2 regions of the Mesorhizobium sp. M7A.F.Ce.TU.012.03.2.1 genome follow, and region 2 is predicted to be linked to the other one. Evidence: predicted binding sites of a transcription regulator. Region 2 holds the regulator's gene; the other holds the start of a gene.
The links. The regulator PhoB, encoded in region 2, activates phosphate uptake and scavenging genes when phosphate is short. The targets are predictions, from matches to a motif close to TGTCATNNANCTGTCAT.
Positions count from the first base shown of each region.

Region 1: the regulator PhoB is predicted to act here: its motif matches at 4,457-4,473, upstream of EJ079_RS21000 (esterase-like activity of phytase family protein).

Region 1 is NZ_CP034779.1:4,300,213-4,307,205, reverse strand. It holds gene EJ079_RS21015 (LacI family DNA-binding transcriptional regulator) at 1-226, shown strand, start outside; gene EJ079_RS21010 (trimethylamine methyltransferase family protein) at 369-1,922, opposite strand; gene EJ079_RS21005 (FAD-dependent oxidoreductase) at 1,935-4,346, opposite strand; gene EJ079_RS21000 (esterase-like activity of phytase family protein) at 4,589-6,073, shown strand; gene EJ079_RS20995 (L,D-transpeptidase) at 6,159-6,944, opposite strand.
Region 2 is NZ_CP034779.1:2,521,672-2,528,664, forward strand. It holds gene pstC (phosphate ABC transporter permease subunit PstC) at 1-904, shown strand, start outside; gene pstA (phosphate ABC transporter permease PstA) at 901-2,217, shown strand; gene pstB (phosphate ABC transporter ATP-binding protein PstB) at 2,235-3,059, shown strand; gene phoU (phosphate signaling complex protein PhoU) at 3,086-3,793, shown strand; gene phoB (phosphate regulon transcriptional regulator PhoB) at 3,810-4,499, shown strand; gene EJ079_RS12195 (ROK family protein) at 4,516-5,763, opposite strand; gene xylF (D-xylose ABC transporter substrate-binding protein) at 6,034-6,993, shown strand, end outside.

The DNA of each region.
Region 1 (6,993 bases), 1.8 Mb from region 2:
GGGCATCAGGCCGGGCCAGGACATGGCGGTAACCGTCATCGTCGACACGCCGCTCTGCCGCTATTTTTCCCCGGCGTTGACCGCCTTCCGCCCGGCGCTGGAGCCAATGGGACAACGGCTTGCTGAAATGCTGCTGGCGTCGCTTCCCGCCTTCGCCGGCCCGGAGGGTCCACGGATCATCCGCGAGGTCTGGCCGCTGGAGCTGGTCGCACGCGACAGCGATTGATGGTGGCAGCAGGGCCGCCGATGTCGTCCTCCCCTCAAACAGCACACCGGTGCCGCAGTGAACCGGCCGCAACCTTGAATGCGCGGGAGGCGCTGCAGGTTCCGGATCGCGCCACAACCAGGGCGATCAGCGAAAGCCGGCCTTAAGACACCGGCGCCGCTCCGCCCTCTGCCGTGCGCCGCGCGATAAACTCATCCAGCACGCCTGATGTGGCGGCAGCCGTTGCCGGCGGCGCGAAATCGGAAAGCACCCGCCTCCAGACGCCGGTGGCGCGCTCGCTCGCTGTCTTCGAGCCGCTCTGCGTCCAGTTGCCGAAATTCGACCAGTCGGCCACCAGCGGTTCGTAGAAGGCGGTGCGGTAGCGCGCCATGGTGTGGCCGGCCGAGAAGAAGTGGCCGCCCGGCTGCACCTCGGCGATCGCCTCGAAGCCGATCGTATCGGTATCGCCGGGCGTCGCGGCGCAAAGTTCAGCCACCGTCTGCAGCGCCTCGATGTCGGTGATCAGTTTCTCGAAGGAGACACTGAGGCCGCCCTCCAGCCAGCCGGCGGCATGGATGCACATCGTCGCCCCGGCCAGCACCGAGCCCCACAGCGCGAACTGCGTCTCGTGCGCGGCCTGCGCGTCTGAGATGTTGGCGGCACTGCCGCCGCCCGATCGCCACGGCAGTCCGGTGAAGCGCGCCAGCTGACCGGCGCCCAACGTCGCCTTGACGTGCTCGGGCGTACCGAAGGCCGGCGCGCCGGACTTCATGTCGACATTGGAGGAGAACGAACCGTAGACGACCGGCGCACCCGGCCGCACGATCTGCGCCAGCGTCAGCCCGGCGAGCGCTTCGGCATGCTGCAGCGTCAGCGCGCCGGCGACCGTGATCGGCGCCATGGCGCCCGCCAGGCAGAACGGCGTGATGACGGAGATTTGGCCCGCGCGGGCGAAATCGATGATGCCTTGCGCCATCGGGATGTCGAGCTGGCGCGGCGAGTTGGTGTTGATGACGGTGTAGCAATATGCATTTGCCAGAAACTCGTCCTGCGACAGGCCGCGCGCCAGACGAATCATCTCGAACCCGTCCTCGACTTGCGGGGTGCCGCGCGCGAAGACGAACGGGAGCTTGTCCGACAGCGTCAGCTGCGCGCGGTTGACGGCATAGTGGCGAAAGCGGTTGTCGACATCCTGCGGTTCGATGCAGGGCCCCAGCATATGCAGCACGTCGAAATGCTGCACCAGCCGCATGAGATCCTCGAAATCCGCCAGTGTTCCCGGCCGCCGGCCGCGCTCGAGATCCGTGACGTTCGGCGCCCCGCATCCGGCGAGGAAGGTCATCGAGCCGAGCTCCAGCGTCAGATCGCGGGCGCGCGAACCGGCGTGAGCGTGGATCGATCTCGGCGCCGAGGCGAGTGCCGCCGTCACCATGTCGCGGCCGATGCGCACCATGTCGGTGTCCGGATCGACCAGCGCGCCGGCGCTGGCGAAGTGCTCACGCGCCTGCGGCAGCAGCACCTTGATGCCGAGCTCTTCCAGCACCCGCAGCGCCGTTTCGTGAATCGCGGCCACCTGATCATCAGAAAAGATCGGCTGCGGCAGGAACGGGTTCTTCAGCGAATGGTAATTGGGACGGCGGCTGCTTTCGCTGCCGGCCTCGCCCGTGCGTCCACGCCGGCGCTCGCGCCTGCCGTCCCGTGCCGCGTCATCGACCATCGGAAATCCTCCTCATTGCCGCATTGCCTTGCCCAGGGGATCATAGGGCGAGGCCGCGACGACATGCGCCGGCCGTTCCTCCCCCACGACATGCACGGAGAGCGCGGTGCCCTCGCCCGCGAAATCGCGGTCGACCAGCGCCAGCGCCAGGCTCTTGCCGATCGTATAACCGTAACCGCCCGAGGTGACGAAGCCGACGCGCCGGCCCTGATGCCAGACCGGCTCGAAGCCGCTGGCATCGGCATCGAGCGCGTCGACTTCAAGCGTCACCAGGCATTGGCCGCTGCTGGCCTCCCGCTGTTTCGACGCTGCTTCGCGGCCGATGAAGTCGCTCTTGCCGAAAGCGATGAACCGGTCGAGACCGGTCTGGCCCGGCGTATAGCCTTGCGTGAATTCACGCGACCAGATGCCAAAGCTCTTCTCCAGCCGCAGCGCATTGAGGGCATAGTATCCGATTTCGGCCAAGCCGAGATCCTCGCCCGCAGCCAGCAGCGTGTCGCGCAGAGTGGCATGCATGGTCGCGGGGCAACTTATTTCGAAGCCGAGTTCGCCTGATATCGACAGCCGCGCCACACGTGCCTGCACCATGCCGATGTCGAATGCGCCGCAGGCCATGAACGGCAGCGCTGCGCCGGACACATCCTGATGCGTCGTACGCTCCAGAATCTCTCGCGCATTCGGCCCCGTCAGCAGAAAGCCGCTCATCGTGTCGGAGAGGTCGGCGACGGTGACGCCTTCAACCGAATGGCTCTCGAACCAGCGCATGTGGAATTCCCGGAGATAGTAGGAGCCCATCAGCCAATAGTCGCCGCCGCCCCAGTTGAAGACGGTGAGGTCGCCCTTCAGCCGTCCGTCATGGCCGAGCATCGGCGCCAGACCGGCCCGCCCCGGCTTCGGCAATCTGCAGGCGAGCAGCCGGTCGAGCCACGCCTCGGCACCGGGGCCTGAGACCGCATAGCGCGCATAGGCCGAGATATCGACGAGACCTGCGGCGCGCCGCACCTGCAGCGCCTCGTCGCCGACGATGTCGAAGGCGTTGGAGCGCCGCAGCGTCGTGTTCTCGGCAAACCCCATCGGCGCGAAATAGGCCGGGATTTCCAACCCCCAGGAAGCCGTCCATTCGCATCCCGCTTCCGTCATGCCGTCATAGGCGCCGGGGCGTTTCAGCGGCCGGCCGGCGGGCAGCCGCTCATTGGGAAAGGTCATGACGAAGCGGCGCGAGTAGAACTGGCGCGTCGTCTGCCTGAGATATTCCCGGTTCGCGGCGAAGGCACCATAGCGGGCGATGTCCATGCCGAAAATGTCGGCCTGCGGCTCGCCATAAATCATCCATTCGGCAAGCGACTTGCCGACGCCCCCGCCCTGGCTGAAACCGGCCATGACGCCGCAGGCGACCCAGTAGTTCTTTAGGCCGCGCACCGGCCCGACGATCGGATTGCCGTCCGGTGTGAAGGTGAAGGCGCCGTTGACCCATTTGCGGATGCCGGCCGTCGCCAGGCAAGGGAAGCGCTCATGCGCCTTGGCGAGTTCCGGGCTGATGCGGTCGATGTCTTCCGGGATCAGCTCGATGCCGTAGTCCCACGGCGCGCCATCCATGTTCCAGTGCTTTGGATTCTGCTCGTAAACGCCGAGCAGCACGCCCTTGCGCTCCTGCCTGAGATACGAAAAGCCGTCGAGATCGACGGCGATGCCGATTTCCCTGTCCAGCGCCGCGATCTCGGGAATGTCCTCAGTGATGAAGTAATGGTGCTCCATCGGCGTCACCGGCAGATCGACGCCGGCCATGCGGCCGAGCTGCTTTGCCCACAGCCCGCCGGCATTGACGACATGCTCGGCGATGATGGTGCCCTGCTCCGTGACGACATCCCAGCGGCCGTCGGCGCGCGCCTTCAGCTCGACGACCCGGTTGCGCAGGATGATGTCGGCGCCGCGCTTTTTTGCAGCGCCGGCATAGGCGTGCGTCGTGCCGTACGGGTCGAGATGGCCTTCGTTGGAATCATGCAGGCCGCCAAGCACGCCGGTGACGTCGACGATCGGGCAGATCGCCTTGATCTCGTCGGGCGTTACCAACCTAGCGGTCTCGATGCCGACCGACTGGAACACCGCCCAGGCCGATTTCAGCCACTCCCAGCGCGCGGGATCGCTGGCGATGTTGACGCCGCCGGTCATATGCAGGCCGATATCCCAGCCGGATTCGGCCTCGATCTCGCGGTAGAGATTGATGGTGTAGTCCTGCAGCGCCGCCACGTTGGGGTCGGCGTTGAGCGCATGGAAGCCTGCCGCCGCGTGCCAGGTCGAACCGGCCGTCAGTTCGGCGCGCTCGATCAGCGCCACATCGCTCCAGCCAAATCGCGTCAGATGATAAAGGACGGAGGCTCCGACCACGCCACCCCCGATGACGACTGCGCGGTAGTGCGACTTCAAGGCTTCCCCTCCACGGTTAGTCCGAAGGCTGGACCATATACGCACTAGACATAAGTGTCCAGTACCGCGCGCGCATCGTTTTTCGTCGACCGCCGGCATGCACTGCGCGCTGTCACGCAAGCATCATGTTCGCGCCGTAGACCGCGTTTCGGGGAGGCTTGCGCGGCATCATCGATGTCGCACCTCTTTCAGTTTTTCGTCCCGCGGCCGCTCCGGCACATCCGTCACAAAGAGGATTATCCATGAAACACCTATATCGAACCGCGTCGCTCGGCGTCGCGCTGGCCTTGTTCACCGCCTTGACGCCGGCGCTCGCCGACAGCACCGCGACCGTCGGCGGCACGAGCTTTGTCAACAAAGGGCTGGTCGGCGTCGGCCGCATCCCGGCCGCTCAGCGCGACAAGTTCGGCGAGACGTTTGGTTCGGGCTCGGGCATGTCGATCGACACATCAGGCTGGACGCATGAGGCCGCCGGCTACAAAGGTTCGCTCTGGCTGCTGCCGGATCGCGGCTACAATGTCGTCGGCACCACCGACTACCGGCCGCGCCTCAACACCGTCGCCATCGAGTTTACCCCGGTGGCACCAGGTGCGGCACCTGCTGCCGGCCAGCAGCAGACCGGCGTCAAGGCAACGCTCGCCGACACCATGCTTCTCACCGACGACAAGGGGGCTGATGCCACAGGCCTCGATCCGCTCAACGGCGTGCGCGCGGCAAGCGGCGACATGCCGATCCTGCCGCAAGCCGACAATGGCAAGCTGGCGCTCGACAACGAGGCGATCGTGCGGCTGCCCGATGGTTCGATGTTCATCTCCGACGAATACGGCCCGAACATCTATCGGTTTTCCGCCGACGGGCATCTGCTGTCGGCAACCCAGCCACCGGCTGCGCTGGTGCCGATGCGCCACGGCACGCCGAACTTCGCCTCGGACAATCCGGGACCCGGTGCCGCCGAGCCCGATCCGAAGGATCCCGACACCGGCCGCCAGAACAATCAAGGCCTCGAAGGCATGGCGATGACGCCCGACGGCAAGTTCCTGATCGCCGTGCTGCAGTCGGCGGCCAGGCAGGACGGCGGCGATTCCGGCTCGACCCGCCAAAACACCAGGGCGCTGGTCTATGACGCGTCCGACCTCGCCCATCTCAAATTGGCGCACGAATATGTCGTGCCGCTGCCGGTGTTTAGGGATGCCAAGGGCAAGACCAAGGTCGCCGCGCAGAGCGAGATCGTGGCGCTCTCCGACAAGAGCTTCCTGATGCTGGCGCGCGACAGCGGCAACGGCCAGGGCCTGAAGGGCGACGCCTCGCTCTATCGCCAGGTCAACGTCGTCGACCTATCCACCGCGACCGACATCGCCGGCGGCGCCTTCGACGGCGCTGACAGGCCGGTCGCCCCCAAAGGCGTCGTCGACCCATCGGTGACACCGGCCAAGCTGACGCCATTCATCGACATCAACGACAGTGCCGAGCTCGGCCGCTTCGGCCTGCACAATGGCGCGCCCAATGACCAGGATAACCTGTCCGAGAAGTGGGAGGCGATGTCGGTGGTCAGCGTGCTCGATGCGAAGCTGCCCGACGACTACTTCCTGTTCGTCGCCAACGACAACGACTTCCTCGCCCAGGACGGTTTTCAGGTCGGCGCGCCCTACAAGGCCGAAGACGGCGCCAATGTCGACACCATGTTCCTGGTCTATCAGGTCACGCTGCCGGGTTTGGCCAAGAAGTAACGACCACTGCACGGACGGGCGCGCTTGGCGCGTCCGCCCGGAGCACTATTGCTGGTGTTTTTCCAGGCAGATTGATTGAGAAGGCTTACTTCAAGAACTCCGCGTCCTTCGGGACGCCCGCATCGATCGGCTCGGCGGTTCTGCTCGACACGGCCATGATCTTGCCGGCGGCCGACAGGTTGGGACGCACGAAGACCTGAGCGGGGCCGTTGACGCGGCTGTAGAGGTCGATGATGTCCTGGTTCATGAAGCGCACGCAGCCCGACGAAGCGTTCTTACCGATGGAATCCCACTCCGGCGTGCCGTGCAGCCGGTACATCGTGTCCTTGCCGTCGCGGAACAGATACAGCGCGCGGGCGCCCAACGGGCTCTGCGGGCCGGGCGGCATGCCGTCCTTGTATTTCGCCAGTTCCGGCCGGCGCTGGATCATCTCCGGCGGCGGCGTCCAGACCGGCCACTTCTTCCTCGCCTGGACCACGGCGCTGCCGGTCCATCCGAAACCGGCTTTGCCAAGGCTGACGCCATAGCGAATAGCTGTGCCGCCCTCGCGCACCAGATAAAGGAAGTGCTCAGACGTATCGACGACGATCGTGCCGGGTTTCTCCCCGGTCGGATCAGCCACGATCTGGCGCACGAATTTCGGATCGACCTTGGCAACCGGGATTGCCGGCAGTTGATAGCCCTCGTCGACACGCGCCGCATACATGCTTGCGGCATCGCCGAAAGCCGGATCGCTCGGCGGTGCTGCATCCGGCGGCGGCGGCGCCACGTCTGTTGTTGTACACGCCGAAACAGCCAGGGCGCCCAAAGCGGATGCACCGAGAAACGCGCGCCGGTTCAGGCGCACAGAAAACAGCGGAATATCGGACATGACCCCCCGGCTTATCCAAGATCTGATAGGAATGCGGCCCCACGCATCG
Region 2 (6,993 bases):
GAGGCTGATGCTGTGGGGGCTGCTTGCCGCCTCCACCATCGCCATCCTGACAACCATCGGCATCGTGCTTTCGATGCTGTTCCAGACGATCACCTTCTTCGAAAGCGTCTCGCCGATGAGTTTCTTCTTCGGCACCGTCTGGGATCCGCGTTTTGCCGCTGCCGGTTCGGGCGGCAGCCAGGGCCAATTCGGCCTGATCCCGCTTCTTGCGGGCACGCTCTACATCGCCGCCGTCGCGCTGCTGGTTGCGGTGCCGGTCGGGCTGATGTCGGCTGTCTACATGGCCGAGTATGCAACGCCCAAGGTGCGCTCGGTGGTTAAGCCGGCGCTTGAACTGCTGGCCGGCATACCGACCATCGTCTACGGCATCTTCGCCGTCGTCACGCTTGGGCCGTTCCTGCGCGACCTGTCCGCGGCGCTGACCGGCGGTTCGCCCTTCATCCAGGGCCAGAGCATCTTCACCGCCGGCCTGGTCATGGGCGTCATGCTGATCCCGGTGGTGTCCTCTCTTTCGGACGACATCATAACCGCGGTGCCGCGCGCCATGCGCGACGGGTCGCTTGGCCTCGGCGCGACCCGCTCCGAGACGATCAAGCGGGTGATCCTGCCGGCTGCACTACCCGGCATCGTCGGCGCCATCCTGCTGACCGCCTCGCGCGCCATCGGCGAAACGATGATTGTCGTGCTGGCGGCGGGCGTCGCCGCCAACCTCACCATCAACCCGTTCGAGGCGATGACGACCATCACCGTCAAGATCGTCAACCAGCTCACCGGCGACCTCGAGTTCAATTCGCCGCAGACGCTGGTCGCCTTCGCACTCGGCCTGACGCTGTTCGCGCTGACGTTGGTGATGAACATCGTCGCGCTCTACATCGTGCGCAAATATCGGGAGCAGTACGAATGACCGACATTTCCATGAATACGATGGTCAGGGCGGCGGCCCATCCGCGCCGCGACATCGGCCTGAAGGCCCGTTACGCCGCCGAACGCCGTTTCCGCATCTATGGCGTCGTGGCGATTTCCGTAGGCCTGGCGTTCCTGGCAATCATGCTGATCACCATCGTCTCGAAAGGCTACACCGCCTTCTGGCAGACGACGGTATCACTGCCGATCTCGTTCGACGAGAAGGTGATCGATCCTTCCGGCAAGCGTGCAACCGATCCGAGCGTTCTGATCAAGGCAAATTATCCCAAGCTCGCCGAAAACGCGCTTGTGGCCAAGCTCGGCATCTCTCCTGATGACAAGCCGATGATCCAGAAGCTCAAGGGCTTCCTGTCGGAAGGCGCCCGCGTCCAGTTGCGCGACATCGTTGCCGCCGATCCGTCCGTGATCGGCACGACACGCAACGTCAACATCCTCGCCGCCGCCAATCTCGACTCGGCTTTCAAGGGCCAGATCGACCTCAGTGTCGAGGAAGCGCGACGCAAGGTCTCGGACCAGCAGATCACCTGGATGAACAAGCTCAAGACCGAGGGCGCGATGGCCGAGCACTTCAACAGCGGCCTGTTCACCTACGGCGCCTCCAGCCGCCCGGAAACCTCGGGCATGGGCGTGGCGATCATCGGCTCGTTTTATATGATGGTAATCGTGTTGCTCCTGGCGCTACCGATCGGCGTCGCCGCCTCCATCTATCTGGAGGAGTTCGCCAAGAAGAACCGTTTCACCGACCTTATCGAGGTCAACATCAACAATCTGGCAGCGGTGCCGTCAATCGTCTTCGGCTTGCTCGGCCTCGCGGTGTTCATCAATTTCCTGGGCATGCCGCGCTCCGCCGCTTTCGTCGGCGGCCTGGTGCTGACACTGATGACGCTGCCGACGATCATCATCGCGACGCGCGCTGCACTTGCCGCGGTGCCGCCGTCGATCCGCTCGGCGGCTCTCGGTCTTGGCGCCTCCAAGATGCAGATGGTGTTCCAGCACATCCTGCCGCTTGCCGCACCCGGCATCCTCACCGGCACCATCATCGGTCTAGCGCGTGCGCTCGGTGAAACCGCGCCCCTGCTGCTAATCGGCATGGTCGCCTTCGTCGCCGATCCACCGACGACGCCTTTCGATCCGGCCACCGCGCTGCCGGTGCAGATCTATATGTGGGCGAACGAGGCCGAACGCGCCTTCGTCGAGCGCATGTCGGGCGCGATCATCATCCTGCTCGTCTTCCTCATGGCCATGAACATCACCGCGATCGTGCTTCGGCGTCGGTTCGAGCGGCGCTGGTAGAAAAAAGGCATTTTGGTATGAACATCATGACCGAACAGTCCCTTGAAAACGCAGTGGGCGATAAGATGAACGCCAAGTCGAACGAAGTGATCAAAATGCGCGGCGACAAGGTCGGCGTGTTCTATGGCGAGAAGCAGGCGCTGTTCGATGTCAATCTCGACGTCCGCCTGAATCAGGTGACGGCGCTGATCGGCCCCTCCGGCTGCGGCAAGTCGACCTTCCTGCGTTGCCTCAACCGCATGAACGACACCATCGATTCCGCGCGGGTAACCGGCAAGATAACGCTCGACGAAGAAGACATCTACGACAAGAACATCGATGTCGTCGAACTCAGGGCGCGCGTCGGCATGGTGTTTCAGAAACCCAATCCGTTCCCCAAGTCGATCTACGAGAACGTCGCCTATGGCCCGCGCATCCACGGATTGGCCAAGCGCAAGGCCGACATGGATCAGATCGTCGAGTCGAGCCTGAAGAAGGCGGCAATCTGGAACGAGGTGAAGGACCGTTTGCAGGAACCTGGCACGGGTCTTTCCGGTGGCCAGCAGCAGCGTCTGTGCATTGCACGCGCCATCGCCGTGTCGCCCGAGGTGATCCTGATGGACGAGCCGTGTTCGGCGCTCGATCCGATCGCCACTGCTCGCGTCGAGGAACTGATCGACGAACTGCGCCAGAACTATACGATCGTCATCGTCACCCATTCGATGCAGCAGGCAGCGCGCGTGTCGCAGCGCACCGCGATGTTCCATCTAGGCTATCTGGTCGAGGAGGGCGCCACCGACAAGATGTTCACCACCCCCGACGACAAACGCACCCAGGACTACATCACCGGCCGGTTCGGCTGAGCTCAGGCATATGAGGGACGAAGATCATGGGTGAACATACCGTTGCATCTTTCGATGAGGATCTGGAGCAGATCAGCCAGCTGATCCGCGACATGGGCGATCTCGCCCGCTCGATGGTCAGTGGCTCGACCAAGGCTTTGCTCAATTCGGACAATGCGCTGGCGCAGCGCGTGGTTTCCGACGATGCCATCATGGATGCCCGCCAGCGCGAGCTGGACGATCGCGCCATCACGCTGATCGCCAAGCGCCAGCCAATGGCCAACGATCTGCGTGCGGTGGTCGGTTCGATCCGCATGGCCGGCGACCTCGAGCGCATCGGCGACCTTGCCAAGAACATCGCCAAGCGCGTCGGCACTGTCGGGCTGAGCGTCACGCCGCACGATCTTTCGCATTCGATCGACGCGATGGCGCAGCTGGTGCTGATCCAGGTGCAGGGGGTCGTCGACGAGTATGCCGCCGCTGACGCGGCAGCGCTTGCCACGCTCAGAAACAATGATGAACGCATCGACGTCAAATACACCTCGGTGTTCCGCGAGCTGCTGACCTACATGATGGAAGATCCCCGCAACATCACGGCGTGCACGCACCTGTTGTTTTGCGCCAAGAACCTCGAGCGGATCGGCGACCACGTGACCAACATCGCCGAAAATGCCTACTATGTTTTGACCGGCACGCAGCTGCCAGCCAATCGTCCGAAGCAGGACGAGACGGCAATGTCCGCGCCAGCGGCATAACAGGGGTGACCAGCCGATGATCGCACCACGCATCATGGTGGTGGAGGATGAGGAGCCGCTAGGCGTGCTGCTCCGCTACAATCTTGAATCCGAAGGTTACCAGGTCGAGGTGGTGACGCGCGGCGATGAGGCCGAAATCCGGCTGCAGGAGAACGTTCCCGATCTTCTGGTGCTCGACTGGATGGTGCCTGCGGTTTCGGGCATCGAACTCTGCCGGCGCCTGCGAATGCGTCCCGAGACCGAGCGGCTGCCGATCATCATGCTGACCGCGCGAGGCGAGGAAAGCGACCGCGTGCGCGGCCTGTCGACCGGCGCCGACGACTATCTGGTCAAGCCCTTCTCGACGCCAGAGTTCATGGCCAGGGTCAAGGCGCTGCTGCGCCGGGCCAAGCCGGAAGTGCTGTCCAGCGTGCTAAAGGTCGGCGATATCGTGCTCGATCGCGAGTCGCACCGTGTCTATCGCAAGAAGAGCGAGATCCGGCTTGGGCCGACGGAATTCCGCCTGCTCGAATTCATGATGCGCCATCCAGGCCGCGTGTTCTCGCGCAGCCAGCTGCTCGACAATGTCTGGGGCGAGACGATCTACATCGACGAGCGCACGGTCGACGTGCATGTCGGCCGGCTGCGCAAGGCGGTCAACAATGGCCGTATGCCTGATGTCATCCGCACGATCCGTGGGGCCGGATACGCCATCCGAGAGGACTGAACTCCCTCGTTTGAACTCACGCCACGTTCTTGCCGCCGAAACCGGATCTCGCCTGCACGCCCGGCGCAAAAATCTCCTGATCGACGAAGATCAGCGCCCGCATGGCGCAGCCCTCGCGGATCAGCGGCAGTTCGTTCGGCTCGGTGTCGAAGGAAATCGATTTGGAATGCTGGCCGCCGGCGGTCTGGGCAATCGCTTGCCGCAATGCCGGCTCGATCAGGTCGAAGGCGGCGGCGCTGACACCGACCATGGCGACCGGCGCCGGATCGATCAGCGCGAACAGGCTGCCGAGGCCGTAGCCGAGCGCTTCGCCGGCCTTGCGATAGGCTTCCCGTTCGGGTCCGTCACCTTCGCGGGCCGCGGCAGCCAGGGCGCGCATGTCGGCGTCGCTGACATCGGCAACGGGTTCTGCATCCTCGCCCATCTGCCTGGCGTTGCGCCAGATGGCGTAATTGCCCGCATAGGCTTCGACGCAGCCGCGCCGTCCGCAGCGACATAGCGCGCCGTTCGGCCGATGGATCATGTGGCCGAATTCGCCGCCCGAAGAATGGGTGCCGGTGAACAATTCGCCCTTCAGCACCAGTCCCATGCCGATGCCGTGCGACAAAAGGATAGCGATGAAATCGTCGCGGTAACGATCGGGGTCGCGCCAGCGCAGCGCCACCGCCATCATGTTGCAGTCGTTCTCCATTATGGCAGGGATGCCGAACTGGTCTTCGAATATGTCAGCGAAGGCGATGTCGGTGTGCGGCGTGATCGGCGACCACAGCATGGCGCGGGCACGGGTGTCGGTGATGCCCTGGATGGCCAGCGCGATGCGGGCGATGCTGCGCACGTCCAGGTCGGGATCTGCCAGGCGGCGCCGCACGATGGCCGTGCATTCCCCGATCAGCGACTCGCGCGACATCGTCAGCGTGTCCAGCCGGCGCTGTTCCTCGGATATTACCTGGCCGGCATAGTCGATGACGGCGACGGAGAGGAAGTTCAGCGACAGCACCACGGTCATTACCGCGGCCGCTTCCGGATTGAGACTGAGGCCGACCTGCGGCCGGCCGCGTTTGAGTGAGCCGGCCTCGCTCGGCTTGCTTTCGGTCAGGATGCCTTCGACGATCAGGTCCGCTGAAATCGCCGAGATGGTCGAATGGCTGAGGCTTGTGGTCGCGGCGATCTCGGTTCGCGACGGCTGTCCGGCGCGGCGCACTGCCGCGATCACCATGGCGCGGTTGCGGCGGCGCAGATCGTCGTGGCGGATTCCGACCGACATGTTCTTTCATATCCTCCCGGTCGCCGCGGTTCCTCCTGCCCCTGGAACGCTGTCGGTGACGCCGGTAAATACTGGCAGAAGCTGCAGGCCGTGTCATTTATTTATTCCGAGACTCGAAAAAAACTCGAAATGACATCAAAATCCATCAGAATCGATGTTGACAGCGTTCGGGCGTTGGCCCAGTATTTTTTCGAGGCTCGAAAAAATAGAGCCTCTGTGCCGGCCCTCGGGTCAGTTTGGTCGCGCCATACGCGGCGCAGGGAGGATAATATGAAAAGATTCACGGCCGCCATCCTGGCGGGTGCCGCCATGTCGCTGACGCTCGCGTCTGTCGCGCAGGCGAAGGACAAGGTCGTCGGCGTTTCGTGGTCCAACTTCCAGGAAGAACGCTGGAAGACCGACGAAGCCGCCATGAAGACGGCGATCGAGGCCGCTGGCGACAAGTACATCTCCGCCGATGCGCAGTCCAATCCCGGCAAGCAGCTTACCGATGTCGAAAGCCTGATCTCGCAGGGCGCTAATTCCCTGATCATCCTGGCGCAGGACGCTTCGGCCATCGGCCCGGCCGTGCAGAAGGCGCTGGACGAAGGCATTCCGGTCGTCGGCTATGACCGGCTGATCGAGAACAAGGACGTCTTCTATCTGACCTTCGACAACAAGGAAGTCGGCCGCATGCAGGCCCGCGAAGTGTTCAAGGTCAAGCCGGAAGGCAACTACGTCTTCATCAAGGGCTCCGGTGCCGATCCCAATGCCGACTTCCTGTTCTCGGGCTCGATGGAAGTGCTCAAGGAAGCCATCGACAGCGGCAAGATCAAGAATGTCGGCGAAGCCTACACGGATGGCTGGCTGCCCGCCAACGCCCAGAAGAACATGGAGCAGTTCCTGACCGCCAACGACAACAAGGTCGACGCGGTGGTCGCGGCCAATGACGGCACTGCCGGTGGCGTCGTCGCGGCGCTGACGGCTCAAGGCTTGGCCGGCACCGTGCCGGTCTCGGGTCAGGACGGCGACCACGCCGCGCTGAACCGCATCGCCCTCGGCACGCAAACCGTGTCGGTGTGGAAGGACGCGCGGGAGCTCGGCAAGAATGCCGCCGAGATCGCCTCGCAACTGGCCGACGGCAAGAAGACGAGCGACATCGCCGGCGCCAAGGACTTCACGACGCCGGGCGGCAACACCGTCAAGTCGCTGTTCCTGACCCCGGTTGCCATCACCAAGGACAATCTCAAC